DNA from 2 places in the Alteromonas sp. G4i35 genome. Region 1 is predicted to be linked to the other one. Evidence: predicted binding sites of a transcription regulator. Region 1 holds the regulator's gene; the other holds the start of a gene.
What was found. The regulator FNR, encoded in region 1, switches genes on or off when oxygen is low (the NO sensors DNR and NnrR bind a similar motif). The targets are predictions, from matches to a motif close to TTGATCTAGATCAA.
Positions count from the first base shown of each region.

Region 2: the regulator FNR is predicted to act here: its motif matches at 4,436-4,449, upstream of ccoG (cytochrome c oxidase accessory protein CcoG).

Region 1 is NZ_JBHNZD010000039.1:2,476-18,602, reverse strand. Features, by position in the region: gene bfr (bacterioferritin) at 1-456, shown strand, start outside; gene ACFI6L_RS19120 (hypothetical protein) at 578-1,057, opposite strand; gene ccoN (cytochrome-c oxidase, cbb3-type subunit I) at 1,287-2,720, shown strand; gene ccoO (cytochrome-c oxidase, cbb3-type subunit II) at 2,736-3,341, shown strand; gene ACFI6L_RS19105 (cbb3-type cytochrome oxidase subunit 3) at 3,343-3,504, shown strand; gene ccoP (cytochrome-c oxidase, cbb3-type subunit III) at 3,521-4,474, shown strand; gene ACFI6L_RS19095 (FixH family protein) at 4,691-5,170, shown strand; gene ACFI6L_RS19090 (heavy metal translocating P-type ATPase) at 5,170-7,620, shown strand; gene ccoS (cbb3-type cytochrome oxidase assembly protein CcoS) at 7,622-7,852, shown strand; gene ACFI6L_RS19080 (sulfite exporter TauE/SafE family protein) at 7,839-8,498, shown strand; gene fnr (fumarate/nitrate reduction transcriptional regulator Fnr) at 8,544-9,281, shown strand; gene uspE (universal stress protein UspE) at 9,526-10,449, shown strand; gene ttcA (tRNA 2-thiocytidine(32) synthetase TtcA) at 10,598-11,551, shown strand; gene ACFI6L_RS19060 (patatin-like phospholipase family protein) at 11,552-12,574, shown strand; gene ACFI6L_RS19055 (DUF2987 domain-containing protein) at 12,589-13,236, opposite strand; gene ACFI6L_RS19050 (glucosaminidase domain-containing protein) at 13,233-14,024, opposite strand; gene ACFI6L_RS19045 (YciC family protein) at 14,017-14,748, opposite strand; gene ACFI6L_RS19040 (LysE family translocator) at 14,831-15,457, opposite strand; gene cobB (Sir2 family NAD+-dependent deacetylase) at 15,470-16,127, opposite strand, start outside.
Region 2 is NZ_JBHNZD010000001.1:126,559-142,685, forward strand. Features, by position in the region: gene ACFI6L_RS00545 (TonB-dependent receptor plug domain-containing protein) at 1-1,472, opposite strand, end outside; cobalamin riboswitch at 1,564-1,829, opposite strand; gene ACFI6L_RS00550 (serine/threonine protein kinase) at 1,962-2,945, opposite strand; gene ccoG (cytochrome c oxidase accessory protein CcoG) at 2,942-4,372, opposite strand; gene ACFI6L_RS00560 (hypothetical protein) at 4,852-5,223, shown strand; gene ACFI6L_RS00565 (DUF3016 domain-containing protein) at 5,336-5,881, shown strand; gene ACFI6L_RS00570 (acyl-CoA dehydrogenase family protein) at 5,974-7,734, opposite strand; gene ACFI6L_RS00575 (SDR family NAD(P)-dependent oxidoreductase) at 7,999-8,790, shown strand; gene ACFI6L_RS00580 (amidohydrolase family protein) at 8,888-9,763, shown strand; gene ACFI6L_RS00585 (mandelate racemase/muconate lactonizing enzyme family protein) at 9,820-11,004, opposite strand; gene ACFI6L_RS00590 (class II aldolase/adducin family protein) at 11,060-11,827, opposite strand; gene ACFI6L_RS00595 (NUDIX hydrolase) at 11,893-12,459, opposite strand; gene ACFI6L_RS00600 (efflux RND transporter periplasmic adaptor subunit) at 12,838-13,887, shown strand; gene ACFI6L_RS00605 (efflux RND transporter permease subunit) at 13,902-16,127, shown strand, end outside.

The DNA.
Region 1 (16,127 bases):
CAAGCAATCATCAATGGCTTAAACGAACTACTCTCTTATGAGTTAGCCGCCATGGATCAGTATTTCATTCACTCTCAGATGTATCTTGATTGGGGTTTGAATAAACTTTATGAACGCATCGATCATGAATTTGATGACGAGCGTGGACATGCAACTAAGCTAATAGAACGCATGCTGTTTTTAGAAGGTACGCCTGACATGACGAAGCGCACAGGCTTCAAAGTGGGTAAAGATGTACCTGAAATGCTTGAAAGCGATTTACGTGTTGAATATGAAGTTGATGCAAAGTTACGTGAAGTTATTGCGCTTTGTGAAACCGAAAAAGACTATGTTACTCGTGACATGCTAATTGTACTACTAGACGATACAGAGATGGATCACGCACACTGGCTAGAGCAGCAGCTTGGCCTTATTAAGCGACTAGGTATTCAAAACTACCTTCAGTCGCAAATGTAAGAAATAGCGTTCACGCTACAATTTACAGGTAATTAATAAAAGGCCGCTCTTAAATAAAGAGCGGCCTTTTTTGCTTGTTTACTCCCCTTTCTTAGGGAGAGTCTTATTGCTTTTAATACAGTTACTGCTGTGTAACAAAATACAAATAGCTGGGGCTTTCTTTATCTTTAATATTTAGACGTAGCTGCCATTTCATCACTGGCTCACTACAGCTACCTAACATAAACCAACCTGACCACTTTCCTTGACCATCGTTATCTAACAGCACGGGAATTTTGCCCATATACATGTTTACCCCTTCAATCCATGCGCTCTCTATTTCCTCTCCCTCAGGAACTAAGAGCTTAACCGTTACTGACTCTTCGGCTTCAGGCATGGCTGAAAAAGTGGCAATTGCTAACCTGTCATCAATTAAGAATTCGCAAGTTTCATTGACAAAGTTGCAGCTGTTTCCTATTCCATTAACTACGCTAGTGTCTTTTAACACCGATGACTGGAATTTATGTGCAAGGTATACACACACGGCTACAACAATAATAGCCACTAATGGAAGCTGGGAATGTAAAATTTTTGATCGTTTATTGTTATCGTTATTTAGCATTTCTTAAATTTTGTGTATTTCTTCATTGACGGAGATCAAGCTTAGGTAGTTTATGGTATCTTTTTGTAATTAAAAACCTTATCATCCGCGTACCAACTGGCTTGGAGACAATAATTATTACTCTTTCCGAGCTCGGTGTGAAGCGTTATTCCTTAGCTGATACACGTCTCGACCGTACTATTCCGGCAGTTGGAGACCATAGTTCATTTGAAGTGGAAGATTCATTAAAATGAGTGAAATAAGCCAAGCACAACCTGACTACAATTATAAAGTAGTTAGGCAATTTACCATCATGACCATAGTCTGGGGTATCATTGGTATGGGCCTAGGGGTATTTATTGCCGCGCAGTTATTTGCACCTATGCTTAACTTTGACACACCATGGCTAACATTCTCACGTTTGCGTCCGTTGCACACTAACGCCGTTATTTTTGCCTTCGGCGGCTGTGCGCTATTTGCAACGTCGTACTACATCGTTCAGCGTACCTGCCAGGTAAGACTGTTCAGTGACAAACTTGCCGCATTTACCTTTTGGGGTTGGCAAGCCGTTATCGTTTTAGCTGTTATCACCCTGCCTATGGGTTTAACCAGCTCAAAAGAATACGCTGAACTAGAATGGCCAATTGATATCCTTTTGGCACTGGTTTGGGTCGCTTATATCATTAACTTCTTCGGAACCCTAGTAATCCGTAAAGTTTCGCACATTTATGTTGCAAACTGGTTCTTAGGCGCGTTCATGTTAACTGTTGCAATTCTTCATATTGGTAACAGCATGGCTATTCCGGTATCTTTCACTAAATCGTATTCACTGTATGCAGGCGCAGTAGACGCTATGATGCAGTGGTGGTACGGCCATAACGCGGTAGGCTTTTTCCTGACTGCGGGCTTCCTTGGTATGATGTACTACTTCGTACCTAAGCAAGCTGGTCGCCCGGTTTATTCATACAGACTTTCAATTGTTCACTTCTGGGCACTTATCTCTCTGTATATCTGGGCTGGTCCTCACCACCTTCACTACACTGCCCTACCAGACTGGACTCAGTCACTAGGTATGGTGATGTCTATTATCCTATTCGTTCCATCTTGGGGTGGTATGATTAACGGTATTATGACGCTATCTGGCGCGTGGCATAAACTTCGCACCGACCCAGTACTGCGTTTCCTAATTGTTTCGTTGTCTTTCTACGGTATGTCTACCTTCGAAGGTCCAATGATGGCAATTAAGACCGTTAATGCACTGTCTCACTACACTGACTGGACAATTGGTCACGTACACTCTGGCGCTCTAGGTTGGGTTGCAATGGTTTCAATTGGTTCAATTTACCACTTAATTCCAGTGCTATTCGGTCAGCGCGCTATGTATAGCACCAAGCTAGTTAACGTACACTTCTGGTTCGCAACTATCGGTGTTGTTCTATACATCGTAGCAATGTGGATGTCTGGTGTACTACAGGGTCTAATGTGGCGTGCAGTAAATGCTGACGGTACGTTAACCTATAGCTTTGTTGAGTCATTAGAAGCGTCTAAGCCTTTCTATGTGGTTCGTTTCATTGGTGGTTGTTTCGTGGTAGCAGGTATGCTTGTTATGGCATACAACACATGGAAAACCGTTCGTGCACCTAAAGGCAGTATCGCTGCAGACCCAGCGACTCAGCCGGCGTAGTAAAGGAGACGAATAATGAAAAACGCACATGAGTTAATTGAAAAGAACGTCGGTCTGTTAACGGTATTAATCCTTATCGCTATCAGCTTCGGTGCCATGGTCCAAATAACGCCGTTGATGTTTCAACAGCAAACCATGGAACCGGTAACAGGCTTACGTCCATATACCGCGCTTGAGCTTGAAGGCCGTGATATCTACATCCGTGAAGGTTGTGTAGGTTGTCACAGCCAGATGATCCGTCCATTCCGCGCTGAAACAGAGCGTTATGGTCACTACAGCGTTGCTGGCGAATCAGTATGGGAGCACCCTTTCCTTTGGGGTTCTAAGCGTACTGGTCCTGACCTAGCACGTGTTGGTGGTCGTTACAGCGACGAATGGCACCGAGTTCACCTGCTTAATCCTCGTAACGTGGTACCAGAGTCGAATATGCCAGGTTTCCCTTGGCTTGCGGAAAACACGCTTAATGGCGAGTTAACAGCTGAAAAAATGGAAGTATTCCGTGGATTTGGCGTTCCGTATACCGACGAAGATATCGCGGGTGCGAAAGCGGCAGTACAGGGCAAAACGGAAATGCAGGCCCTTATTGCTTATCTACAATCTCTTGGCACACATTTGAAATAATATGGACCAGGGAATTGTAGGCAGCATTTTTACTGTCATCGTCTTTGTAAGCTTCATCGGTGTTGTATGGTGGGCGTTCAGCAGCCGCAACAAGAAAAAATTCGATGAAGCTGCAAACCTAGTGTTTGCAGACGAAGAAAAAGAAAAATCAAAAGAAGATTAGCAGGAGTCTCGAACTCATGAGTATGTTTTGGACAATTTGGATTTCAGTGATAACCCTAGGGTTAATCATTGGTTGCTACTTCCTTCTTCGCTGGTGCCTTTCTAACAAGACTGGCGTAGCTGAAGGTGAGTCAATGGGCCACGAATTTGATGGTATTGAGGAGTTGAACAACCAACTTCCTCGCTGGTGGACAATTATGTTCTACATGACCATCGTTTGGGGCTTTTTATACCTAGCGCTTTATCCTGGCCTAGGTGCGTATGAAGGTATTTTGGGTTGGAAGAGCTCTAACCAAAATATTCAATCGCTAGAAGAGTCAGCTCAGGCGCGTATTGATGCTAAAGAGCAAGGCTACCTAGTAGAATATGACCGTGAACTAGATTTCGCTGCCGAGAAGTTCGATCCGATCTTCGAAGCGTATGCACAAGTTCCTGTTGAAGAACTGGCTAAAGACCCAGAAGCAAATAAAGTAGGTCAGCGTTTGTTCCTACAAAATTGCTCTCAGTGTCACGGTTCTGATGCACGTGGTCAAAATGGCGGCTTCCCTAACCTAACGGACAACGACTGGTTGTACGGTGGTTCAGGTGCGAAAATCGTTGAAACTCTTACGCTTGGTCGTAAAGCAGCTATGCCAGCATGGCTAGATGCTATGGGTGAAGACGGTATCGAAGAAGTGGTTAACTACGTACTTAGTTTAAGCGGTCGCGATGTGGACCCTCAGCTTGCAGAAGCAGGTAAAGCTCGTTTCGCAGCGTGTGCGGCTTGTCACGGTATGGACGGTAAAGGTAACCAAGCACTTGGTGCACCAAACCTTACTGACAATATCTGGCTATACGGCGGCAGCCACAGAGCGGTAACAGAAACGCTTACTTACGGTCGTAACGGTGTAATGCCTTCATTCAAGAAAACCTTGGGTGATGACAAAATTCACGTTGTTGCAGCGTATGTATACAGCCTTTCAAATGATTAATGATTTAAATCATTAAATATCTTAAAAAGCCTCGTTACTACGGGGCTTTTTTTATGAGAAAATACAGCGGTATAGAGAGTGCCATGCGAACATTCTTTGTACACGTTTAACATGTCTCGCCAACACTATATTTATCATTATTTGCCGGCTTTACGTGTAGTTGGGGAAGTAAAAATAAATATGTTGTTAGTGAAGTAAATACGAGAAAAGATTTCGATGAATAGACCCTGGTATAAAGAGTTCTGGCCCTGGTTTTTAATTGCCGTTCCTATCATTACCCTCATCATGGGTGGCGTGTTATTAAACCTTGCTATTTCTACGGAAGATAGCTTGGTGGTAGACGACTACTACAAAGAAGGAAAAGCAATTAATGCCCGTCTGGACAAAGAAGCCATAGCCCGCCGCATGAATATCACCACTGATTTAACCATTGAAGATGGAAGCATAGCGCTGCAATTTCATTCGGGGATTCCTCAAGAAGGTAACGCGGTTAAATTAAGTTTCTATCACGTAACGCTAGAAGAGCGCGATGTTAGCGTTTTATTGAGTCGCGACGCTAACGGTATTTATCGCGGCTTTATTGAAGAAAACCTTGACGGTAAATGGCGCATATCGCTGACGCCGATTGATGATAGCTGGAAAATTCAAAACACGGTCTATCTGCCCCACACTGGCAAAATGAAATTCAATCCATAATGACGAAGCACGACTGTTACCATTGCGGCTTGCCTATAGCGAGTCCAGACAATGGGAAATTTACTACTGTCATTTTAGGGCAACAACGAGACATGTGTTGCCCTGGCTGCTTAGCGGTAGCTGAAGCGATCGTTAACAACGGCCTTGAAGACTATTACCAGTTTAGAACCGAACCGGCGCAAAAATCTGACGACAGTATTTTAGAAACGTTAGATAAGCTAAAAGTCTATGACGACCCTTCCCTTCAAGAAGAGTTCGTGTTTGAAGAAGGTCAGGACAAACAGATTCAGTTGACCCTTGAAGGTATTACATGCGCTGCGTGTGGCTGGCTTATCGAAAAGCAGTTGTCGAAAGTAGAAGGAATAAAGCAAGTTGCGGTAAATGTACAAGAGCGCCGCGCTTTAGTCACTTGGTCACCGTTTCAAATTAAGCTTAGCCAAATTCTATCTACGCTAAAACGCATTGGTTATGTTGGGTCACCATTTCACCCCGACGAACACGAAGCCAGTTATAAACGCGAACAGAAGACCTTTCTAAAAAAGCTTGGCCTAGCAGGCATTATGACCATGCAGGTTATGATGCTGATGACTGGGCTTTATTTTGATTGGTTCGGCGCCATTGAGTTAGAGACCCGCCAATATTTTTATTGGGTTGCCCTTACGCTTACTACACCAGTGGTGCTGTATTCAGGCAGCACCTTTTATGTGGGCGCCGCTAAAGCGCTAAGCGCCAAAACGGTTAATATGGACGTACCCGTTACGCTCGCCATATTCGGTACTTACATTGCTGGAATTCGCTCTACAGTATTAGAGCAAGGTGAAGTGTATTTCGAATCCATCTGTATGTTTATTTTTCTGCTGTTACTTAGCCGATTCTTAGAACATCGCAGTCGTCATCGCGCCGCACAGATCTCTGCCAATATGATGCAGTATGTGCCCGTATCAGCGACCAAACTAAATCCGGATGGCAGCCTAACCGAGTGTCTGGCTAAGCAGCTAAAAATTGATGACGTAGTACTGGTGAAGCCTGGTGAAACAGTCCCCATTGATGGGGTGGTAACCGACGGCAACGCAGCGGTTGACGAATCAATGCTTACCGGCGAGTTTAACCCCGTGCGTAAGTCGAACAGTAGCCCGGTTTACGGCGGCACGGTTTGTCAAGATGGTACGCTAACCATTACGGTTACGCAGACCCTTAAAAATGCGCTGGTAAATCAAATTGTACGACTGCAAGCAAGTGCGATGGCGAGTAAGCCTAAAGCAGCGCAGATAGCCGATAATTTTTCTCGCTATTTCGTTACCGCGGTATTGCTGATTTCGGCGTCAACCTATGGCTTTTGGGCGTATCAGGGTAGCGACGAGGCATTTTGGATCACCATATCGGTGCTGGTTGCAACCTGTCCTTGCGCACTAGGGTTGGCTACGCCATCAGCGTTAACTTGCGCTATGGCAAAGTTAAACCGACAAGGTATTTTACTAAAACGGGCCGATGCGCTTGAACAAATTACTGACATTGACACCATCGCATTAGACAAAACCGGCACGCTCACAAAAGGCAAATTTACTATTTCAAATGCATGGTACGCTGACGGTGTGGATAGTAATAGTGCGCTATCAATTGCGCGCGCTTTGGAGTCACGCTCTGAACATCCGATTGCCAAAGCCTTTAGCGACGGTGTAGCCCTAAGCGAGATTTCTGCCTCTAGCGGTAGTGCTGACGCCATCGATAACACGGTACACAAAGTGACTAATTTTACCGTTACGCCAGGAGGTGGTATCAGCGGTGAGATCAATGACACGTTGTTTTCTATGGGATCTGCAGCATTCAGCGTTCACGAATCACAGCTAAAACTCATTGAAGCTTTCCCTTCAGCTAACGTGTTTCTCACGGTTAAGGGGCGTATTATGGCGGCGTATGAAGTAAAGGATTCACTAAGAGAAGATACGCAAGAAACTCTCGATATATTAGCTGCAAGTCATACTCTCGCCGTTTTAAGTGGTGATACACAGCAAAACGTTAATGCGCTTACCGCACCATTGCCAATTTCGACCGCTAAAGGTGGCCTAACACCTGAGCAAAAGTACGAAGCCGTTCAAGCTATGCAGCAATCTGGCGCGAAAGTGATGATGATGGGTGACGGTATTAACGACGCTCCAGTTCTTGCCAGCGCTGATGTGGCAATTGCAGTGGGTAATGCCACAGACGTGGCTAAAACTGCGGCCGACGTGATACTCCTTGGCGATCAGCTGCTTTCTGTACCAGAACTTATTCGAACTGCGCACCAAGTGAAGCAAAAAATAAGGCAAAATATTGGCTGGTCGGTAGGTTACAACGTTTTGATCTTACCTTTCGCCGTATCAGGCCTACTTTCACCGTGGATGGCTGTTGTTGGTATGTCGTTAAGCAGTATCATTGTGGTCACAAACTCAACGCGACTTTTGAGCAAATAGCATGAGTATTATTTACGTATTAATTCCAATCGCCATCATCATTGTTGCCGTCGCTATCGTGATATTCTTTTGGGCGGTGAAAACCAATCAATTTGAAGATTTGGATCGCCAAGGGTATAGCATACTGTTTGACGATGATCTTCCGCCAGAAGAAAAAAAGCTAGCTGAGCAACGCAAGCAACTTCAAGACAGTAAAGTAGACAAAAGCCAAGCGCCACATGGAAGGGATTAACTACTTCTCTGCCTTTCTTATCGGCTTAGCCGGTGGAGTTCACTGTGTGGGAATGTGCGGTGGAATTGTCGCTGCGCTAAGGATGGTATCCCCTAAAGGCGCTTCAGCACTACCCTATACCCTTGCCTATAACATGGGACGTATAGTGAGCTACACCATCGCCGGAGCAATAACCGGGGCACTTGGAAAAATTGCAGCAGATTATATACCTCTTGCCAACTATGCCCTTTCCCTACTTAGCGGAATCATGTTGCTTCTACTGGCGTGTTATTTGGGTAAGTGGTGGACTGGCTTAACAGTGCTGGAAAATGCGGGTAAAGGCCTATTTTCCAAAGTCCAGCCGCTTTCAAAACGCTTTTTGCCATTTAAGACCCCTTTAAGTGCGTTGCCTTATGGTTTTATTTGGGGTTGGCTTCCTTGCGGTTTGGTGTATTCCACACTTACCTGGTCTCTCGCGGCGGGTAACGCGCTAGAAGGCGCTGCTATTATGTTCTTCTTCGGTTTGGGTACATTACCCACCTTGCTCGCCGCAAGCGCTGGTAGCCAATATATTGTTCAAAGTTTTCAACATAACCATTTTAGACAAATTATTGCAGTAATAATGGCAATATATGCAGCTTATCTTATTCATGGCGCAATCGTTTAAAAATGGGTGTATTATTGTCGGGTATTCTTTTAGAGAGCGTGCATTATGAGCAAAGGAAGCCAATTTTCTATTCACTGTCAAAACTGTAGTTTCAGTCACCTGTGTTTACCGGTGGCGTTAAACAAAACAGAAATCGAGTCTCTTGACGATATTATTGAACGCAAGAAGCCGCTTCATAAAGGTGACACGCTGATTCAAACTGGTGATAAATTCCGTTCTCTATTTGCAGTGAGAACCGGTTCATTCAAATCATTTGTGACTAATACCGAAGGTGAAGAACAGATTACCGGCTTCCACTTTCCTGGTGATATTATCGGTTTCGATGCACTAAGAGAGAATAAACACCAAAGCTATACTTCTGCGTTAGAAACTGCCATGGTGTGTGAGCTTCCCTACGAGACCCTCGACGAAATGTCAGTGCAATTTCCAAAGCTACGCCACCAGATCATGAGCTTCATGAGCGCTGAAATAAAACAAGATCACGACATGATCATGCTTTTAAACAAGCGAACTGCAGAAGAGCGCTTACTGTATTTCATCTCACACCTGTCGCAACGCTTTGAAGAGCGTGGCTTTTCCCATAGAGAATTCCACTTAACCATGACGCGCAACGAAATTGGAAACTATTTAGGATTAACGATTGAAACGATTAGCCGTCTGTTAAGCCGTTTTCAAAAAGACAACATCATAAAGGTAGACGGCAAGCTTATTACTATTTTGGATTTCGATAGGCTAAACACCAAACTAGCGGCGCTTAACGGCCCTAGCGTTGTCTGCGGTTAGTCCTTTTTAAGTGTTAAATAAGGCGCGCACTAAGCGCGCTTTTTTGTAACCTGTGTTAGCCACCTATCTACCCTTTCAGCGCCACGCCGGTTGCTCCATATTCAATTAGGTACGTTCACTCATGGTCGCCTCGTAAAATTCTTGATCTAAAACAACTTACGTTTTTCCCAATGTCGTTTATAGTTAGTATTAGAAAGCTTCGATTTCGACAGCCGCTACTAAGTTTCGTAGTTAGGGGGACGTTATGATTGAGTGTAAACGAATTCTGGCCGTGGTAGATGCCGAGCGCGATAACCAACCTGCACTGAGCCGTGCTTATGAACTCGCTTCAAAAACAGGCGCTTCAGTTACCGCAATGATGGTGGTATACGACTTATCTTATGATATGACGACCATGCTTAGCCCGGATGAGCGCGAGTCAATGCGCGATGCAGTTACAAAGGAGCATGCAAAATGGCTTGCCACCCACTTAAGAGAACAAGGATTCACTGAAACTGATATCGTTGTAGAATGGAATAATCGTGCGTATGAGTCGATTATTTACTACACCCTAAACAATCAGATAGATTTAGTGGTAAAGGCAACCAAAAAGCACGACGATCTTGCTTCTGTTATTTTCACCCCCACCGACTGGCATTTAATGCGTAAATGCCCTCGGCCAGTATTGCTCGTTAAAGAGCACGACTGGCCAGAAGGAGGAGAGATTATTGCTGCAGTAAACGTAGGCAGTGAAGACGATGAGCACGCCGCACTTAACGATAAGCTCACCCTCATTGCTAACGACTACGCCTCTTTATTGAAAGGGAGCGTAAATTTGGTCAACAGTTACCCTTCTACACCACTTAATATCGCCATAGAAGTGCCTGAGTTCGACCCCGATACCTATCACGACGCGGTAAAAAATCATCATTTAAAAGAAATGCGTAGTCACGCGTTAAAGTACGGTATTCCTGAGAACAAATGCGTAGTAAGAGAAGGCCTTCCGGAAAAGGTCATCCCGCTAGTGGCAAAAACACTGGATGCAGAGCTGGTTGTTATTGGTACCGTTGGCCGTGTGGGCATTTCAGCGGCCCTAATTGGTAACACTGCAGAACACGTGATCGACGAACTCAATTGCGATGTGCTTGCTATTAAGCCAGATGGATTTGTGTCGCCGTTGTCGGTGTAATCTTTTCATCAGTACCGCATAGCCCGTGTTTTCCGTTACTTAGCGGCCAACACGGTATGTCACCAACAAATTTAACTTCACAAGCATGGTCTCGAAAAGCCGCTTTAATGTATAATGGTGGCTTTATCACAAACCAAGCTAGTTAATTATGAGTTTAGGCACAAACAGTGCTGACGCGTCGCCATTAAATGCTGCGCAAAGTAAGCAAAAGTACAACTTCAACAAACTTCAGAAACGACTTCGCCGCAATGTGGGTAAAGCCATTGGCGATTTCGGTATGATTGAAAACAACGACAAAGTAATGGTGTGTTTATCTGGCGGTAAAGACAGCTACACCATGCTAGATATTTTATTGTTTTTAAAGAAGATTGCGCCTATTCATTTTGATATCGTTGCGGTTAATCTTGACCAAAAGCAGCCTGGTTTCCCCGAACATATCTTGCCTGAATATCTAGAAAGCATTGGCGTTGACTACAAAATTGTAGAAGAAGACACCTACTCTATTGTTAAAGACAAAATTCCAGAGGGAAAGACAACATGCTCTCTCTGTTCTCGCTTGCGCCGTGGTATTTTGTACCGCACGGCAAAAGAGTTAGGTGCGACTAAAATTGCATTAGGTCATCACCGCGACGACATGCTAGAAACGTTTTTCCTCAATATGTTTCATGGTGGCAAGCTTAAGTCTATGCCGCCAAAGCTAGTCAGCGATAACGGTGAACACATCGTTATTCGTCCATTGGCGTACTGCACAGAAAAAGACATCGAGAAATATTCTCAGGCCGCTGAATTTCCGATTATTCCTTGTAACCTTTGTGGCTCACAAGAAAACCTACAGCGCCAAAACATAAAGGCTATGCTACAAGACTGGAACCGTCGCTTCCCAGGTCGTATAGAGTCGATGTTCCGTGCGCTTCAAAACGTAGCGCCTTCACACTTAATCGACAGCAACCTTTATGATTTTAAAGCTATAGCTACACAAGAAGGCCCGGTAGAAGACGGTGATATCGGGTTCGATGAACCTTCTTTCACTACAGAAAATAGTACGGACTTCAGTGATGAAGATAATACTATTGAAGTAATAAACATTATGGAACCTAAGTAAATGAAAATTGGACTTGCGCTAGGTGCCGGTGCCGCAAGGGGCTGGACTCACATTGGCATAATTGAAGCATTAGAAAAACTCGGCGTAAAAATTGACGTTGTAGCGGGATGCTCTATTGGTGCCTATGTTGGTGCTGCCTACGCAAGTGGCAAGCTGGAAGGATTGAAAGAGTGGGCCTGTTCCCTCAGCGACTGGCAGGTACTTGCTCTTATGGGCGTAGGACTTAGACGCGGCGGCATTGCAAGCGGACAGAAGGTTTTCGACAAACTAGCAAGCGAGTTTTGTGAATCGACTTATGAAGACATGCTTAAGCCATTTGCGGCTGTGGCTACCGACCTTTATACAGGCCGTGAAGTGGTGTTTAACTCTGGTCCTATTGGAGACACCATTCAAGCATCCTGCGCTATTCCCGCACTTTTTGCGCCCGTAGCACACGGTGATCGTTGGTTGGTAGACGGTGCCGTTGTAAACCCTGTACCGGTGAACTTATGTCGCCAATTAGGGGCCGATTTTGTAATCGCGGTTAACCTTAACGCCGATTTCCGACCACTTCGTCTTGAAAAGTTGAGACAAGATCATGAAGAAAACCAGCGCAAAACTGAGGACTTTTTTACAAAGAGTCAAAACGTACTACGCCAATGGTTCTCCCCTGACAACAAAGAAGAAAAAGCCCTAGAGAAAAAAGATGAAAAAGACAGCGTCTCGGCTGGCAATGTAAAGACTGAAGAAGGCATTGCTTCTGATGTGATTGAAAAAGTGGAAGAAGAGTTGACCGAAGTCCCCGCTAAAGTGAACAAGCGAAACCCGCCGGGAATTATGAGCGTGATGAGCAGTTCACTTGAGATACTTCAAGCTCGCGTCACACGCTCACGCTTGGCTGGCGATCCGCCTGACATTCTTATTGAGCCTCAGCTTACCGACGTGGGTATTATGGAATTCCACAGAGCCGAAGAGCTATGCGCGAAGGGCGAAGAGACCATCGCGCGTTTAGCAGAGCAAATAAGGTATCAGCTTCTTACCTAATCCCAAATATGCATTTAGCTTGAAGCCATAGCGGTAACACGTAGCGGCGCATGAGGCAGTGTTAAGCCTTTTGCGTCGTTGATCCAATCTTGTTCTAGATGCAATACGCCGTTATTGATTTGCACACCTTGTGGTGTAATGAAATCTAAATTCTTGTCATCAAACTGAATCATCAAGCCCTTTACCGAAGGCATCATGAAAGACAAAAAACTTCCCATTTCATTAAAGAAAGCTTCGTACTGACCATACAAAAACGTAAGGTCGTCTTTTGTGTAATACTGCTTAAGATATTCCGGCTTGGTTTCAAGTTGTACCGACATATCACACACGTTCGCGCGTTCGTTTAAATCGATGCGAACCAGTGCGTTGGCAAGTTTCAGGGCCTTTTCAGTAGGCACCGTGAATCGCCCTTCACCACTCACTTCTAAGGGCATTGTTTTCTTATCGGTTACGATAGACGCTCCGTTAACTTCACATAAACGCCCTTCGCCAACACGAACAAACCCGAATGCAAACTGAAGTGCTTGGGTATCTTCATTATCCAGCTTTTTAACATGGCTATAGAAACGGCTGTACTCAACATCTATCGTTTCAGCAGCAACGGAAGAACTGCCTACACCAATAAACAGAGATGAAGCAAAAAATAAAGCAGCGCGTATCATTCGGATAAAAACTCCTCGTTAAATAGGATCATAGTTTGAAGCTCTTCAACATAAGCGGCTCCTCGCTCAGAGTAATTCATTAGCCCTTCAGCTAACGCAACACCAGTTATAGGAATTTGGTTTGCACGCAGTCGGCTGCGGATCTCTCTTAAATCCGCATACGCGTCGTGGCGGTTTAAATTTCGCATGTAGGTGTACGTTGCACGCGACAAACTGTCGAATTTGGCAACTTCATGAGATGCCCCATCGTTTCGACGGTTAGGAACAAAGCCACACCCCTTAGAGAAACACCATAAGCCAAAGAAGTTATAGCCCTTTCTTGCGAACCGGCTGGTGCCCCAAGCTGACTCATTCGCGGCTTGCACGAGCACGAGTTCGGCTGGTAGAACATCAATCTTTTGTAGCAAAGCTAGCAATTTTGATTTTAGCGGCTGCGTTGGCTTAACTCGATATTCCTCTTCTAACCATTCAAGCCTTGCCATATCTTCTTCAGAGAGCGTTTCGTTAGCTAACGCCTTTCTATATAAGGTTTGTACGTAATGTCTAAGCGTGAGTAGATACGCATTCTGCTTCTCTATTTCGGGACGTAAATAGTTAAAAAATGCCTCTTTCTTCTCTTTTACATCTGTATAGGCAGAGAAGTTAGGCACCGGCTTTTTAGCTTCAACCGTTTGCGGTATATCTAAAATATCCGGTTCGTCCTCAGTAAAAATTATGGCGTTAATGACGATTACCGCCAATACGCCTAACGTAATGAGGACAATTTTAAAGGTTTCACGCTTATGCATCGAAGCTAGACTCATTCACATCGTTTTCAGATGCTTCCGTGCTTACTCCCTGCTCGCCAATCAGTTCCTGATAGAGCAAGCCCATCATACTAAAATAAAAAGGTAATACCCAAATAAGTGAAAAGCCCAGCGTTAATGGCACCGACACAAACAGTAAAAAGAACACACCAAATATGCTGGCGATTTGAGCCCAGTATGCATTAAATACGCGACACGACAGGATGATCGCGCTAATTGGCGTTAACTTTCTGTCAGCAACCAACATAAGTGAAAAGGACGAGGCTAAATAAAAATAAACGCCGGGTATAATAAGCAACATTATACCAAGTTGAACAAGAATACTGTTCACTAGCTGAGTTAGCGCCAGCAAAAATATCAAGGGGAAAAACTGGAAAACGGTAAATACTGAAGTTTTAGTGCCGCGGGCAACAAAAACGCCCATCATATACAACCCCGTCAACAGCGGGGCAACGATGCAGATTGCAACAATTTCTATGATAGACTGATGCTCGAATACATAGGTCCCATCGTCATTTATTGTGATGTACTGCTGAGCAAATACACCTAACACGACAAACGTCAAAAATAGAACAACACTTCCCTGCAGCAATGATGAAAAGTTTGCCTTTGTTAAACCGGCAGCGCGGCGCAATAGACCTTTGGTATCAAATTGATACTGTTTAGACAACGTATTGTTCAGGCGGTCTTGGTTTACGTCTTTCACACAACTCTCTTATCTTTTTGAAAAATCGGCGCGATTATACCAATTCACAAAAACAAATGCCTGTTTGTAAGGTAAACAAACGTTAACCTAGTACTAATTTCGCAGCTAAACCGACGAGTAGCACCCCCATCGCACGGTCTAACCAATACCCTTTTTTACCAATAAGCTCAGCTACTTTACTGGTGCTCAAAAGGTATGAAAGAAAACAGAACCACAGTCCAGTAGCTATAGCTAAATAGATACCGTAGCCAAGTTTCACTGTAAATGGAGTATCAATACTAATAATTGCAGTAAACAATGAGAGGAAAAATAGCGTTGCTTTTGGGTTTAGTCCATTTGTGAGAAAGCCCATCCAAACTGCGCGCTTTGCAGATATGTGGGATGTTTTCTTTTCAGCGTTAACTGCCTGGTCCTGCTTTACAGGCCCGCTTCTAAGCGCACCAAACGCAAGGTACAGTAAATAAGCTGCGGCGGCATAGCTAAATGTGGTGAATAACCATGGAGTAGTTGCAATAACCACACTAAGCCCCACTAACGAGTAAGCCACATGCAGTAATATAGCTAAGCCAATCCCTATACTGGTGTACATGGCGATACGTCTGCCATAGGCCACGCTGTTTCGAACAACCACCGCGAAATCTGGCCCTGGGCTAGCAACAGCCACAAGGTGTACCAACGCAATGGTAAGAAACTCATTCATATACTGCATGTTATGCGCCTCCTACAGCGCGTACTTTGACATTAATTGATCAACCCATTGTGGGACGATGTGAGAAGCAGGGCCTGTTAGCGATTCATCGAACAATGTATTAGTTACGCCCGGCTCCAAATTTGCCTCTATGGTGTGTGCGCCACTTTCTTTAGCGATCTGAACAAAACCCGCGGCAGGATAGACATTACCTGATGTGCCAATGGCAATAAACACATCAGCCTTTGAAAGCGCATCGTAAATCTCTTCCATGTACATGGGCATTTCACCAAACCACACGATATCCGGTCGTAAGGTTACTCTGTTGCAACACGGGCATTTAGTGGTGTGATCAAAACTATCACTCCAGTCAAAAGTCTGCTGGCTTATAGCGCAGCGCGCAGATAGCAGCTTGCCATGCATATGGTAAACAGACTGGCTTCCACCGCGCTCATGCAAGTCATCCACATTTTGAGTAACCAACATCAGGTTGCTACCGAACGCTTTCTCAAGTTTGGCCAGCGCCTCATGCGCTGCATTAGGATTCACGTCGTCTTGCTGTAACTGCGCACGTCGAGCGTTGTAAAAGCGATAAACTAAGCTAGGATTTTGTTCAAAAGCCTCTGGGGTGGCCACCTCTTCTACGCGATGATTTTCCCAAAGGCCGTCATTATCCCGAAATGTCTTTAAT
Region 2 (16,127 bases), on a different contig from region 1:
CTATACGCGCCCAAATCTGACACATAAACAAAGCCATTGATTTCGTCTTCAAGGTCGGTTGTGTAGGCACTGATTTGTGCTGACAGTGACTTCCAGTTTGCTTTAACGCCTACTTCCCACTCTTCACTGGTTTCAGGCTCTAAGTTTGGATTACCGATGAAGCTTGCAGGGAAGTAGCCAAAGCGCTCGGTGAAGGTGGGTGTTTTAACGGCTTTGCCATAGCTGGTAAAAACTGCGTAGTAATCGTTAAGCTGCCAAGTAAGGCCGCCGCGATAACTAACGGCATTGTCAAACTCACTGTTATTGTCGAATCGTGCGCTTAGTGTTGCGGTTAGTGATTCGGTTAACTGTCCGTTTGTTTCGGCAAATACACTATAAGTGTTGTCGTGCTGTTTCTGGTTCGGATCGCCAAACGCAATTGGACCACGTTGGTTAAAAAGGCGTTGGAGATATTCAACACCACCAGCGAAATCCCAGTTGTCGATAGTGTAGAAAGCTGTCCAGTTTAACTCTATACGTTCACCGGTAGTGCCACCTGTATCTGCACCAGACTCTGTGTTGTCGCTTTCGTCTTTACGATAATGCGCACTTAGCGCAGCGCGATAACCGGTATTTTCTGGGGCAAACTCCCATCTTAATTTAGCACTAAGTTGTGAGCCATCCGTCACGTTGTTTGAATCAGCGGGGAGGCCTGTCGTAACAAAGTCAGTGCCGTCGTAGTCATTCTCGTATTGAACCGTGCGAAGGTTAGCAATTAACGTATGTTCAGACGTTGCAGCATAATTAATATTAATGCCAGCGGTCATGTTGTCGTAGCCATCATCTTCGTTACCTACACGAGATACGTTGTCGCCGTCGGTGCGAATGTAGCTGGCGTATGCTGAAACACCCACGTTATCGCTTTGCGAACGCGCGTTCATGCTGCCCTGTAGCGTACCTTGTGTGCCAACGCCTGCAGAGAAGTCTACGTGTGATGCATTATCGGTAAACTGACCAGATTTGGTGGTAATGCTTAATACACCACCGATAGCACCACTGCCCCATCTAGCGCTTTGCGGGCCACGCAAAAGTTCAATGCGCACCACGTTGGCGCTAGTTAGATGAGCAAGGTCAACAAGGCTTCCTTGACCTACATCGTTGGCGACAACGCCATCAATTAAAACAAGCAGGTGGTTTGTTTCACCGCCGCGCACGCGCAGCTCTGTTAAGCCACCAGGGCTGCCTGACTGAGACAAGCTTACGCCAGGTAAGCCGCGAATTAAATCGGTAAGTTGAAGTGCGCCCGAAGCTTTAATGTCGCTTTCAGTTAGCACCGATACTGAGCCAGGAAGTTTAGTTAACGAAATAGGCAAACGCGTGCCTGTTACCGTTAAAGTTTCAATGTCTTGGTCAGAGTTTTGGGCAAAGGTAGCTGTGCTTATGCACGAGATAACTGCAGCGCTTAGGGCTGCTTTAGTAAAATGTGTACGCATGGTTTTTATGTTGTCTTTGATGCGCTCCACCCGAGCACATGATTAGGGAAAGTGTACGTTTTTTGCTTATTTTCGAATGTGAGTAAGCAAACGACACCATGAAGTACAGGCCGGTATCCGGGCTTACTCACCACTACCAAGTATGTAATGGCTCTTTTGCCTTCCCATCTATTGGTGTTTAGTTACGCAGGAGCGCGCATAAACGTATAAAAGACAGTGGCGTATGAAAAGAAAACGACAATGCGTTGAGTTTACCGTTGCGGGGGCAGCATCAGCTTTTCACTGATTTCCCGTTTAACCCTTGTCACCGTAGTTAATATGGCGTTAGACAAGAGCACCTACACGCCATCGATTATATCGAAGTTAAAAAGTGATAGCGAATACGGTTTCTTATACCTTACGCTTTTTCGTAGTTACTATATGGTTATCGAAATCGGTCATCGATGCCGATTGTGGAAAAAGCGTAAGGTTTTAGGTGTAGAGGTCGACTCAATAGCCCAATTTCAGTGGAGGCTCTTGAAGTGCAGACAGTTGCTCTTTTAAGGCAAGAATTTGACCTTCCCAGTATTTGTCTTCAGCAAACCAGGGGAATGCACGTGGAAAAGCAGGGTCTTCCCAACGGCGGGAAAGCCACGCCATATAGTGCACCATTCTCATTGCGCGAAGGGGTTCAATAAGCGGCAGTTGTGCAGTATCAAACGAGTGAAACTCCTCGTAAGCTTCAACCAGAGTATCGAGCTGTAATAGCTGTTGCTGACGGTCACCGCTTAACATCATCCACAAATCTTGAATAGCGGGCCCCATGCGGCAATCATCAAGATCAACGAAGGTCGGACCGTCGCGCCATAGTATATTGCCTGGGTGGCAGTCGCCGTGAAGTCGAATACTCGATGTTGGCTTGTAAGCTTTTTGGGTGGCTTCAATCACAGGATTAAGTATGGCGAAAAAAGCTGTTTTTAAATGCTCTGGCAATAGTGTGCTTTGAGCAAGAACTTGCTTTGGCTCGTTGAGATAACTTTCAATATCAATCGAAGGGCGGTGCGTAAAACCTTTCGCTGATGCAACGCGATGAATACGGCCAATAAAGCGTCCCATCCATTCAAGTTGATCAAGGTTGTCATTTTCGAATTGTCTGCCGCCGACCGACGGGAACAACGCAAATCGGTAGTCAGTCTCAGCTACGGTGTGATGGTGCAGCGTGTTACCGTTTATGACCATAGGGGCAGCCAACGGGATTTCGTTTTCAATTAGCTCGGCGGCAAATTCATGTTCCTCAAGAATTTGAGCATCTGTCCATCGCCCAGGACGATAGAATTTTGCCACATAGCGTTGACCGTCTTCAGCCAAAAATTGGTAAACGCGGTTTTCATAGCTATTCAAGGCAAGTAGACCGCTTTGAAGAAAAATGCCCTGGCTTTCCAGGGCATCTAATATGGTGTCTGGACTAAGCCCAGAGAAAGAAAAATCTGTCATCGATAAAGGAACTTGGTTGGTTCATCAACAGTAACCGTTTCTCCATCAATAGTGGTCGTTACGCTGATAAAAATATCGGTAACCGTATCTTCCAGATTATAGGCGTCGGTTGCAACCGAAATTGGTGTGCTGTATACCGCACCGCCTTCAACCGTCACTGTTTGTTCACCAATGTACTTGTAGTCAGGCAGACCTTTTACAGCAATTGTGTAGGTTTGTGCTTGCTGTGTTTTGTTAAGCACTTTTATCGTATAAACGTTCTCAATTAGGCCTTCGTTGGTTTCACGATACAGTGAGTTTCTATCGCGAATAATGTCTACTTCAGTGGGGCTGCGCATCCAAATATTGGCAAACAGTAAGCCAATCATGACCACTAAAACCACAAAGTAACCAATTAATTTTGGACGTAAAATGTGAGTCTTACCGCCAGCAAGTTCTTCTTCCGAAGTAAAGCTTATCAGGCCTTTAGGGTAACCCATCTTATCCATAACGCCGTTACAAGCATCAACACAGGCACCGCAGTTTATACATTCGTATTGTAAGCCGTTTCGAATGTCAATTCCGGTTGGGCATACCTGAACACATAAATTACAGTCGATGCAGTCGCCCAATCCCTTTTCCTGCACTTGTTCGTGACTGAGTTTACGCGGGCGTGGGCCGCGTTGTTCACCACGTTTTGCATCGTACGATACAGTAAAGGTGTCTTTGTCGAACATGGCAGACTGAAAGCGAGCATAGGGACAAATGTGCGTACACATGATTTCACGCATGTAGCCAGCGTTTCCGTAGGTACATACGGCAAAGAAAATCACAGAAAATCCTGCCCAGAAGCTGGTGTCGAATGTCACGAAATCAATAAACAGGGCATCAATGGGTGTGAAGTAACCAACAAAGGTTAAAGCGGTGAGCAGTGCTACCAATACCCACGCAGTGTGTTTAGCGGTCTTTCGCAGGAATTTATCTGCATCCATTTTACGTGCGTCTAGCGCTATACGTTTATTTCTGGGGCCTTCGAATTTCTCTTCGAACCACGTATAAATGTATACCCACGTTGTTTGAGGGCACATAAAGCCACACCACACACGACCTGCGAAAGTGGTGACAAAGAACAAAGCAAAGGCAGATACAATAAATATGTAAGCCAGCAGCGTAAGATCTTGAGGCCACAATGTCAGTGAGAAAATGGTGAATCGCTGTTCACCAATATCGAGTAACACCGCCTGATGGCCGTTGTACTGAATCCATGGAATGATGGCAAAGAGGCCCAAAAAGAAAAGGCCAAACATTCGCCTGAACGTCTCTAGAGGACCTTGCACAGCTCTCACATAAATACGGCTACGAGAGTCGTAGCGCTTACCCTCAGGACTGCCTTTGGGTTTATGTACTTTTACCGGCGTAACGGTCTTAACCGGTATTTGTTCATTCATAGCTTAACCTTATGTGACATTTCAAACTGCCTGTGCAGTATAACTGCGTTCAAAACGTCATATTTAATGTAGATCAATAATGCGGCGTATGGTGTATCTTTTTAAAGTTTCAGTCAATACTGAAACTTCAGAACATTAATTGTTTTTTGCTTTTTCCCCTTTATTTTAAGCAAGTCTGTAAATAGTTAAATACAGATACATGAATAACGAGGATTAGTATGACGGACACTTACTATTCGACGTTCAACAACGGTGATTAAGCTTTATCTACTATACATGAGTATAGTTTGCTGTATTTACAGATAAACTGAAATCACACTACTATCATCGATAATAATGTGGTCAATTGCCGTTTAAATCGTGTACAGTGAGCATTGTGAAAATGTAGATTGGCAACGGTAGTTGAGCACGTGCGGTAAAAGCGCTTAAACACTTGGCGCTATCTGTTGTAAACGTCTGTCGAAGTTAGCTGAGAAGTCATGTTAAGGTTTTTTATCATCGCTGCTGAAATTATTGTTCTGGTAATTGTGTTGCGATCTCCCTTTGTTCAGTATCTCTTTGAAGATATCCAAAACTCTGTGTCGGAATGGCTAGTTTCAATTGCAACCTTGCCCGAACGAGAAGAACTGAGTAGTTTACAAGACACAATTAATATTCAATTAAGCCCTTTAAAGCCTTACCAGCAGGCGTATGTTCAGCAAATCACCGCTGACAGTGCAAGCGTTAAACGTTTTTATCACACCTATTGTGAAAAGGACGATATAAACCCGAACTTTACGGGAACTAAACGCGCTCAACTATGCCTAATCATTAAGCAGTCGCCAGTTATGCAAATAGCAAGGCGAGACTAACCGATTCTATCTGATTAGGTTAAAGCTAAACGGTCGGTATTTGCCATACGCAATAGCGTTCCAATGTCTCGCAAAATCCACTGTTAAAACGGCTGTATTTAGGAGCATAAAAGTGAATAAATTACGTACTTTTTCTTGTTTAGGTTGTGCCACTGCGGTAGGACTTCTTGCTGTTTTCGCTCCCACCCACGCGGCAGAGGTAAAGATTACTTGGGAAGAACCTGAAACGTATAGCGATGTTAAGCCAACTAATGAGTCTCGCAAACGCTTTCGCGAACGTACATTAGAAGATCTGGAACAGCACATTGTCGAGTTAGCCAGTGATTTACCTGAATCACAAGTGCTTTCAATGACCGTAACTAATGTGGATTTGGCAGGGCAGGTATGGCCTAGTCAGTTTGTCGGGTTCGGATCAGGTGGTGGAAGTGATGTCCGCATTATCAAGCGCATCGATATTCCTCGAATGACGTTTAGTTACTCTTTGACCAACGCTGATGGACAAGTCATTTTAAGTGGCGAAGATGTAAAACTTAAAGATATGGACTTTATGGATTCGACAATTCGCCGCAACAGAACTGAGTCGCTGACTTATGAAAAGGCGATGTTGAACGATTGGTTTGCTGATACGTTTTCGGCGCAGGTAGCGGTGAACAATTAATGCCATTGTTCATGAAATACTAATAAAAAAGGTCACGTGTAGTGACCTTTTTTGTTTTAGCCCCACTGCTGTGGGCTGTGACGATGAATTACTTACAAGTAATCGAACTCGTTGCCTGATATAGCAAGGGTGCTTTCAGGGCCAGCTTTGTAAGCTGCTTTGTGTGCATCGCGACGCACTAGGATACGTTCGATGTAAAAGTCGCGTGTCTTCATCTTAGACGCTGCAAGTACTGCGTTACCTGAAGTTTGGGCTTTGTCAGCCATGCTATACCACAGTACCCCAATCAGTGAATAGGCGCTGTACGCCAAATAATCACAGGCAGCTGCCGCAGCAGTGGTTGCATCCATACCTAGACAGTCAGCTGAAGAGGCACGCCAGTCATCAAGAATACCCTGCGCCAGGCCTTTAGCTTCACCATCTTGAATGTCGCTAACTAAGGCGTTAAACGCATTGTACGTAGCTTCCATCATTTGTCCGCCATCACGGGTAAGCTTTCGGCCAATAAGGTCCAGCGCCTGAATGCCGTTGGTGCCTTCGTACAGCATGGCAATACGCACATCGCGCATTAGCTGTTCCATACCCCATTCGCGAATAAAGCCGTGACCGCCAAACACTTGCACGCCTAAGCTGGTGGTTTCAAGGCCCATATCAGTCATAAAGGCTTTGCAGATTGGGGTTAAAAACTGAAGTACCTTGTCGGCATCTTCTTTTTCTTGACCTTCACCTAGCTTCTCTACATCCATAAATTTGGCGTAGAAAAGCGAGAGTGCACGGCAGCCTTCAATCAATGATTTTTGCGTAAGTAACATACGCGCTACGTCAGGTTGAAATACAATTGGGTCTGCTTTGCCTTCAGGGTTTTGAATACCCTGAGGTGCGCGAGACTGAACGCGTTCACGAGCATAGGTCAGCGCGCCTTGGTAAGAGGCTTCTGCCGCTCCTAAACCTTGCAGGCCTACTTGGAAGCGTGCATCGTTCATCATGGTGAACATACATGCTAGGCCTTGATTTTCTTCACCTACGAGGTAACCCGTTGCGCCATCAAAATTCATCACACAAGTCGGGCTCGCTTTGATCCCCATTTTGTGTTCGATGCTTCCCACTGACAGACTGTTTGCCTCACCAGGCTCATTGTTGGCATCTGGAAGGAACTTAGGCACTAAGAATAAGCTTATTCCCTTCACGCCTTTAGGTGCATCTGGCAAGCGAGCTAGCACAAGGTGAATAACGTTCGAGCTCCAGTCCTGATCACCAGCGGTAATAAATATCTTGTTACCTGTTACTTTGTAACTACCGTCACCTTGTGGCTCTGCTTTGGTGCTAAGTAAGCTCAAATCGGTTCCCGCATGAGGTTCGGTCAGGTTCATAGTACCTGTCCACTCACCACTAATTAGCTTGGCAAGATAGATATCTTTTAATTCTTTACTGGCGTGCTTAGTAACCGCAAGTGTCGCGCTTTCTGTAAGCATGGTGGTTAAACGCCAGCTTAAGTTTGCCGCGTTTAGCATTTCGTGAACAGGCACAGCCATGGTATACGGCAAGTCTTGCCCGTCGTACTCGGCAGTACCTAACATCGCATTCCAGCCGTTTGCCACGTACTCCTGATAGGCATCAGCAAAGCCTTTAGGCGTGGTAATTTTGCCGTCTTTTAGCGTACAGCCTTCTTCATCACCTTCACGGTTAAGTGGTGCAACCACGTCCAGAGCAAACTTTGCGCCCTGTGCAATAATTTCATTAGCCAGTTCGCTATCAAAGTCGCTGATACCGAGCTTTTCGTAGTGAGCATCAAGTCCAAGCCAGTCTTTTAATAAAAACTGAAAATCAGTTGTAGGGGCGTGGTACAGAGGCATGGATGACTCCTTTTTCAAACAAGTGTTTTAATTTTGCCTATTATAGTCACAAAAAGCGTAGTCCGAATAGTCCGTTAAAGGAAAGTTAATAATAAATTTGGGTGATGTATTCACTGTAACTGGCTGGGAAAGGTGAGTGGGCTATTAGCTAAAAAGCGTGTGAGTGTGAAGCAAGTTCCTTGCAATTCAAATTCTCACTGGCATGCTTAGCCCTAAATGAGTTAACGCATAAACTAACGCTTTTATAGCGCGGTACCTAACAACATGAATTCAGATAGCTTAAATAATAACGACGGGGTCACAAGTGACAAAGCGCAGCGTCCAGTTTGCATTGTAACGGGCGGAAGCTTGGGCATTGGTTTTGCGGTTTGCAAGCTGTTCAGTCAAAACGGCTACCAAGTGGTTAATCTTGATATCAGAGACTTTGAAGAAGCCATTGATAATGCCGTCTGGAAGCCTTGCGATGTGAGTGTGGTAAAAAATATTGAGGCTGCGCTTAATGAGGTTGTAGCCTCATATCAAAGAATAGATGCTTTAGTGTGTAACGCGGGCATACACGTTTCAGCGACTATTGAAGATACCGATGAGGCGCTGCTTGATAAGGTTCTAAACCTGAACGTAAAAGGAGCGTATGGCGCAATAAAATCTTGCCTTCCAATCATGAAAGAGCAGGGTAGTGGTGCCATTGTGGTAATGGGCTCAGATCAGTCATTTATCGGTAAGCGCAATTCGTTTGCCTATGGTGTCAGCAAAGGTGCGTTGGCGTCTATGGCGAAAACTACCGCGCTTGATTACGCGCCCTATAATATCCGCGTTAATGCAGTTTGCCCCGGTACCATAGAAACGCCGTTATTTCATAATGCGATTGATAACTACGTTGCTCGCTCTGGGGCAGATAAAAGTGAAGTGGTTGCCGAAGAAGCCGCTGCACAACCTATCGGACGCCTTGGTCAGCCAGAAGACGTAGCTGAACTGACTTATTTCTTGTGCAGCAGCAAAGCGTCGTTCATCACGGGCAGCTTGTATGCGGTTGATGGGGGCTATACAGCGCAATAGATGGGTCTTAATAGATAAGCGCAATAGAGGACGCAATGGAAAGGCAGCCATAATTGCGCTATTCGCTGGTACATAAGTCAAGGTTCGACAAGTAAAAATGAAAAAATATTCAGGTGCTTGGATAGACTCTCATATTCATTTCTTTGCCTTAAGTGAAGGGCGTTACGATTGGCTAAAACCAGCCAATGCGCCTTTTTGGCCAGACAAAAAGGTGATTGCAAAACATACTACAGAGCACATGCTCTACCGCGCTTCATTAGGCCGGTTAGGTGGGTTTGTTCACGTTGAAGCGGGTTTCGATAACGAAAGACCATGGCGGGAAATTGCTTTCTTGGAGCGCCATTGTACGCTGCCATTTCGTTCAATTGGGTGTATCGACTTAACCGGAAATCATGTTGGCAGTCATATCGACAAGCTCAATAATTACCGTTCAGTACGGGGGCTTCGTCATATATTAGATGACGAGGCTGAAGCACTTTTACGTACCCCTAAGGTTAAATGGGGGCTACATCATATGGCGTCGCAAGGCTTATCTTTTGAGGCGCAGTTAAATCTTGCAGATAGCAATGCCGTACGTGCGCTGCTAACGGTATTAGAACAAACGCCTACGTTAAACGTAGCTATCAACCATGCCGCTATAGCGCCGATTGAGGTAAATAGTTTTGCGTTTAAAACATGGCGACAGAATATCTGCGATTTGAATGAAACTAAGCAAGTTACGTTTAAGTTTTCGGGATTAGAAATGCAAGACCGCTGTTGGCAGTGGCAGCGAGCGTCTTATATTTTCGAAGCCTTGACGGAATCAATTGGCGCAGATCGCATTATGTTTGCCAGCAATTACCCACTGTGTCAGTGGCGAATGCCTTATGCAGCACTGTGGCAAGGGTTCAGCAATATGATAACGCCGCTTTCTGAAGAACAAAAAGCGGCGCTGCTGTATGGTAATGCGAAGCAATGGTACGGCATCGCATAAAACGGGTTTAGCTTAAGGGGTTTATTGTTTTTCAATAAACCCCTTAAGCTTCTACATTATTTTAGTGCAGTGACCGTCATGTGTGGAGAGCGGTAAACCACCTCATCATTTAAATCGATACCAATCCCCGGTGTGTCAGGTGCTTCAATAAAGCCGTTTACCGGCTGAGGGTCTTGGATACAAAGTTCACGGTTCCAGTCTTTAATGGCGTAAGTGTGGTGCTCGTGAATTAAGAAGTTTGGAATGGCCGTTTCTAAATGTAGGCTTGCCGCTGTTGCAACAGGGCCACCGCAAACGTGAGCCTGAATACGTACATCGTAAATGTCGGCATAGTCACACACTTTTTTCGCTTCGGTGAAACCACCACAAAGGCCAACGTCAGGCTGAAGTACATCAATTGATTGGTCTTCAAGGTAAGGGCGCACATCCCAGCGGTGGTACAAGCGCTCACCACCCGCAATAGGCACGTTGACGTTTTTCGCCACTTTGTCATGAAGCTTCGAGTTAAGGTAGTTAACAGGCTCTTCATAATACAAGCAGCCGATTTCCTCAACGATGTCGCCCAATTGAATAGCCGTTGATGCACCTAATAAGCTGTGACATTCAAAGATTATGTCGCCGTCTTCGCCCATGGTGTCTCTAATTGCCTGAAGGCGGGCTTTGAACAGTTTAAGCTCTGGCTTAGTGAAGAGCTTGGTTCTGTCGAAGTGCGTGTTACCGTCTTTATCGTAAACGATAGGGTCAACTTTAACCGCATCGTAACCATCTTTAAGTGCTTTTTCAGTGGCGCGAGCATAGTCAGCGGGGTCGTTAAGCTTGGTTACTTCTTTGTCCCAGTCAAACTGTAGCTGACTAGCGTAGCTACGAAGCTTGCCATTGGTCTTGCCGCCAAGTAATTCGTACACAGGCAAACCAAGTGCTTTGCCTTTAATATCCCAAAGTGCAGTATCAATGGCGCTCATCGCTGCATAAATTACAGGGCCGCCGCCTAATCCCCAGAAACCTTCGCGCAGCATTCTCGACCAGAGCAGTTCCGTGTGGAAAGGGTTAAAGCCAATTAGCATGGCTTCGGCGATTTCTTTAATCATGTGAGCTGCAGCGCTATGGCCCCAGTCATAAGCAAGCCCTGCTTCACCTACTCCAGTAATGCCTTCATCGGTGTAAACGCGCACGAAAACAGGGTTCCACTGAGGGCGCTTAGGGCATTCGATATCGAAAATTTCTACTTTGGTGACTTTCATAATGTTTAAACAATTCCTGTTTGAAATAAGTTGGCGTTTAGCTGGCTAAGCTAAATTATTCGCAGAAGCCTGGGTCCAGATTGTAGGCTTTACGCAGCATGGCTGGCCAAGCTTTCTGGCCACCTGTTTCGCCGCTGTGAACAACGCTTGCTTGCGCGTATATGCCGTCAATAATACTCTGCGGTATTTCGATAACCTCTTCGTTAGACTGCATTAGGGCAAGCTGAATTTCGCACGCGCGCTGCAAATCGTAAAAGCGCATAAAGGCGTCGCCAACGGTTGGGCCAAGAGTTAGGCCCCCATGGTTAGGTAAAAGCATGTGGTTCGTGTCGCCAAGGTCATCTTGTAAGCGTTTCTTTTCACTATCATCAACGGCTAGACCTTCGTAGCTGTGATATGAAAGTGACGGTAATGAAAACATCGAATACTGGCTCCACGGCTTCAGCCCGCCTTTAACAGACGCGACTGAAATGGTGGCTAGGGTATGCAGGTGAATCACGCATTGGGCATCGTGGCGCACTTCGTGGATAGCACTGTGAATGGTAAAGCCGGCGGGGTTTATGCCGTAAGGCGTGTCATCAAGGATGTTTCCCTCTAAATCGACTTTTACCAGATTAGAGGCGGTAACCTCGTCAAATGTCAGGCCAAAGGCGTTAACCAGATAATGTTCAGTGCCTGGTACTTTGGCAGAAATATGCGTGTAAATAAGATCGCCCCATCGCATGTCTGCGACCAAGCGGTAGCACGCAGCTAAATCGACACGTGTTTGCCATTCTTGTTCAGATACTTTGCCTTTAAGACTTAAGGTTGGCAGTGAAAACAAGCCACTTCTCCTGTTTTTTTATTGGGGACAATTTACCAATACCCGCAACAATGAACAATGCTTTGTCAGGGCTGCTTTATAACGAATTGGGTAAAGCCATCGCGCAAGGGAATAAGATCGTCAGCGAAACGCATCGATTCGTGGTCGAGCTTAAATGGGTCAACTTTTACAAGTTTTATGACTTCCAGTTTTGCCCATGGGGGCGCATCAAAAGTGTCTGGCAGGGTCTCAACGCCAGCATCTAGATCACAGCCAAATATAACCAAACCATTGGGCGTGGTGGATAAATACTGCGTAACTTCAACATTAAACCCTGTTTCTTCCCATGTTTCTCTATGCGCAGTACACGCGACCGTTTCATTTTCCTGCAAGCCTCCTCCCGGGAAGTCTAACTTTCCAGAAAGTCGGTGTTTAACTAATAACACCTTATCGTTCGCTTTTATAAGGCAGGCGGCTGCAATGGGAGTGATTTTACCTTCTACATCAGACCCGACCTTTTGAGCTAAAAGCGCATCGGATACACGACACATTGGCGCGCTGGGTGAAGACTGTGAACATGCAAAAAGCGTTAAAACAGCGAATATAGCTGATAAGCGAAATAAGATGACCATCGATTTGGGTAAAATACTCAAGAAGCTGTTTGTGATTGTTGTAAAAATAATCAATATTAAGAGACAGACTCTACGCAAAAATAAAAATAACACAACTAATACCAGTCCGCGTAGATCATTACCCACTCAGCGAGAGTTAAAATGTTCGTAATCGCGGCGTGTTACCGCAGGTGTAGTGGCTCCACATCAAGGTGACACAACAAAGAGTACGGACATTTTAAACTTGCCTTCTGAGAGGGCAATGATCTGTGCGGATTGGTATAAAAATAATAACGCGGTACACAAACTTAACGTATAGCGGAGCTTGCGAAGAATCGTAAGCGGATTTTGTGTGCTTGGGTATCCTTTTTACAAGTTGATAATGCGCAATGGGATACTTTTTTACCTATAGGAAAGGTTATGTCTTCACGATTATCTTTATCGCCTTTGTTGCTTGGCGTAGTGTTACTCGCGGGCGTTGTCGTATATCTCAATATGCCGCAGGAAGAGAGCGCGAGTAACAGCAGTGTAAGAGCAACGCCGGTAAAAACCGCCATAGTATCATCACAGGTATTCCCCATTACGATTGAGTCGCTTGGTATGGCTATCGCCAATGAGTCGGTAAACATTACCGCACAGGTTACAGATGCTGTGAAAGCGATTAATTTTGAAGACGGCGATAAAGTCATAGAGGGTGAACTACTCGTTCAGTTAAATAACACAGAAGAACGTGCCAGAGTAGAAGAACTCAAGGCGAATATCGATGAGGCTAAACGCCAGTTTACGCGCATAGCAGACTTACGCCAGTCTAACGCTACTTCTGAACAACTGCTGGACGAACAGCAAGCACGGGTAAAAGCCTTGCAGGCACAGCTAGATATTGCCCTGGCACAGCTTAATGACTTACAGATTCGCGCGCCATTTAGCGGGTTGTTAGGCAACCGTGAAATCAGTATTGGCTCGCTGGTTCAGCCTGGTGACACTATTACTACCTTAGATGACATTAGCCTAATCAAAGTTGACTTCAGTATTGCTGAAAATCACCTTGCAAGCGTGGCGAAAGGGCAGACATTAAGTGCATCATCGGTGGCTTACCCTGGAGAAGAATTCACAGGGAAAATTACCAACATTGATACGCGCCTTGACCCAATTAGCCGCTCTATTCGTGTGCGTGCCACAATTGACAATAAAGACAATCGCCTGCGCCCCGGTATGCTGCTTACTGTGGTGGTAGAAAAGCGCGTGCTTAACACCTTAGTGCTTCCGGAAAAGGCACTGGTACCTGTACAAGACAAACAATACGTGTATGTGGTTAACGATAACGTTGCACAGCAAACCGAAGTGGTGATTGGAGAGCGTCGTCCTGGGCTAGTACAAATTGTGAGTGGGCTAAACGAAGGCGACGAAGTCATTACCGAAGGCACACTTCGGGTGCGCGACCAATCTCCGGTTAATGTGTTAAACCGCTAAGGGAGCTTACCGTCATGTTACTGTCAGACGTTTCTGTAAAGCGCCCCGTTTTTGCAACGGTTATCAATTTACTGCTGATCATTTTTGGCGTTGTCGCTTTCACCATGTTGAGTTTGCGAGAATACCCAGATATCGACCCACCTATTGTCTCGGTAAGTACCACCTACACAGGTGCATCTGCGAATATAGTGGAAACCCGAATTACCCAGCTATTAGAAGATAGAATATCCGGTATCGAGGGCATAAAAAACGTAACCTCGACCTCCCGCAATGGTCGTTCCGATATAACCATTGAGTTTAAGCTTTCTCGCGATATTGACGCCGCGGCGAATGACGTACGCGAACGAGTAAGTCGCGCGCTCAATAACTTGCCCGACCAAGCTGATCCACCTGAAGTGTCTAAAGCGAACTCAGATGAAAGCGCCGTGGTGTGGTACAACCTTCGAAGCAGTAACCTTAATACTATGGAATTGACCGACTACGCCGAGCGTGTATTAGTGGATAGGCTTTCAATTGTCGATGGTGTTGCCCGAGTCCAAATCGGTGGCGGAAGACGATATGCCATGAAGGTATTCTTAGACCGCAATGCAATGGCGGCAAGAGGCATTACGGTTAACGATGTCGAGCAAGTTATTCGCGCCGAGAATGTGGAATTACCGGCTGGTGAAGTGGAAAGTACTGACCGTAACTTTGAAGTACGCGTTGCGCGAACCTTTCTTACGCCTGACGATTTTGCCGCACTAACAGTCGCGATTGGAGACAACGGCTACCTTGTACGCCTTGGTGAAATCGCTCATGTTGAGTTAACCGCCGAAGATGACGAAACCGAGTTTCGTGGCGATGGCGTGAACATGATTGGACTGGGTATCGTTAAACAGTCCAAAGCCAATACGCTCGACGTTGCCCGTGCAGCAAAAGCGCAAATTGAAAAAATAGAAGCCACCCTTCCTGACAATATCTTTATTGTACCCAGCTACGATTCATCGGTGTTTATCGAAGCGTCGATTGATGAAGTGTATGAAACATTGGGGATCGCCATGCTAATGGTGGTGATCGTTATTTACCTTTTCCTCGGAAATATTCGCGCCACGTTGATTCCGGCAGTTACCGTACCCGTCTCTATTATTGCCGCTTTCATTGTGATGTATGCGCTGGGCTTCTCAATCAACTTACTCACGCTACTCGCTATGGTGTTAGCCATTGGCCTAGTGGTGGACGACGCTATTGTTGTGCTGGAGAACATCTATCGACGCATAGAGATGGGCGAACCGCCTATTTTGGCCGCCTACCGCGGCGCGAAAGAAGTCGGGTTTGCAGTTATTGCAACCACGCTGGTGCTAATTTCTGTATTTGTACCGCTGGTTTTCCTTGAGGGAAACATCGGAAGGTTATTCACTGAATTCGCGCTGGCTATTGCCGCAGCTGTAGCATTCTCAAGCTTCACCGCGTTAACGTTGTCGCCCATGATGGCGTCAAAAATTCTTAAGAAACGCACCCGCTCATCTGGCTTCGGAGGCTGGATGGATAAGCAATTCTCAAAACTGGAAAACGGTTATTTCAATACGCTAGGTAAAACTCTGCACCAGCCTATTCTTATGCTGTTAATGCTTATTATTGCTGTGGTTGCACTGGTGCAGCTTTCTGAGAAAGTACCAAGCGAGTTTGTACCTAAAGAAGACAGAGGTAACTTCTTTATATTGATGAACGCGCAGGAAGGGGCGAGCTTTGAAAGTAATGCGAAGAACCTTGAAAAGATCGAAAGTATCTTAATGCCCTACCGTGAAAGTGGTGAAATCAATCGTCTTCTAGTTCGAACACCTGGTTTCGGAGGTAATGCAGGTATTGCTATCGTGGGCTCCGCTGACTGGGACGAGCGAGATTTCAGCACGTTTTCACTAATGGATGAAATCAGCGCGAAATTAAACAATGTACCTGACGTACGTGCTTTTGCCATTATGCGCAGCGGTATCTCTGGCGGAGGGCTGGGTCGTCCTGTTCAGTTTGTATTACAAGGCGATACTTATGAAAACCTTGTTGAATGGCGTGACATCGTTTTACAAAAAGCGGCGCAGAACCCAAGGTTAATTCGCTTAGATTCAGATTATAAAGAAACCTCGCCACAGTTACTGGTAAATATTAATCGCGATAGGGCGGCAGATCTTGGCGTGTCCATCAGCGATATTGGCGGCACGTTGGAAGTAATGTTAGGACAGCGCAGAGTGTCGACTTTCCTTGATAGG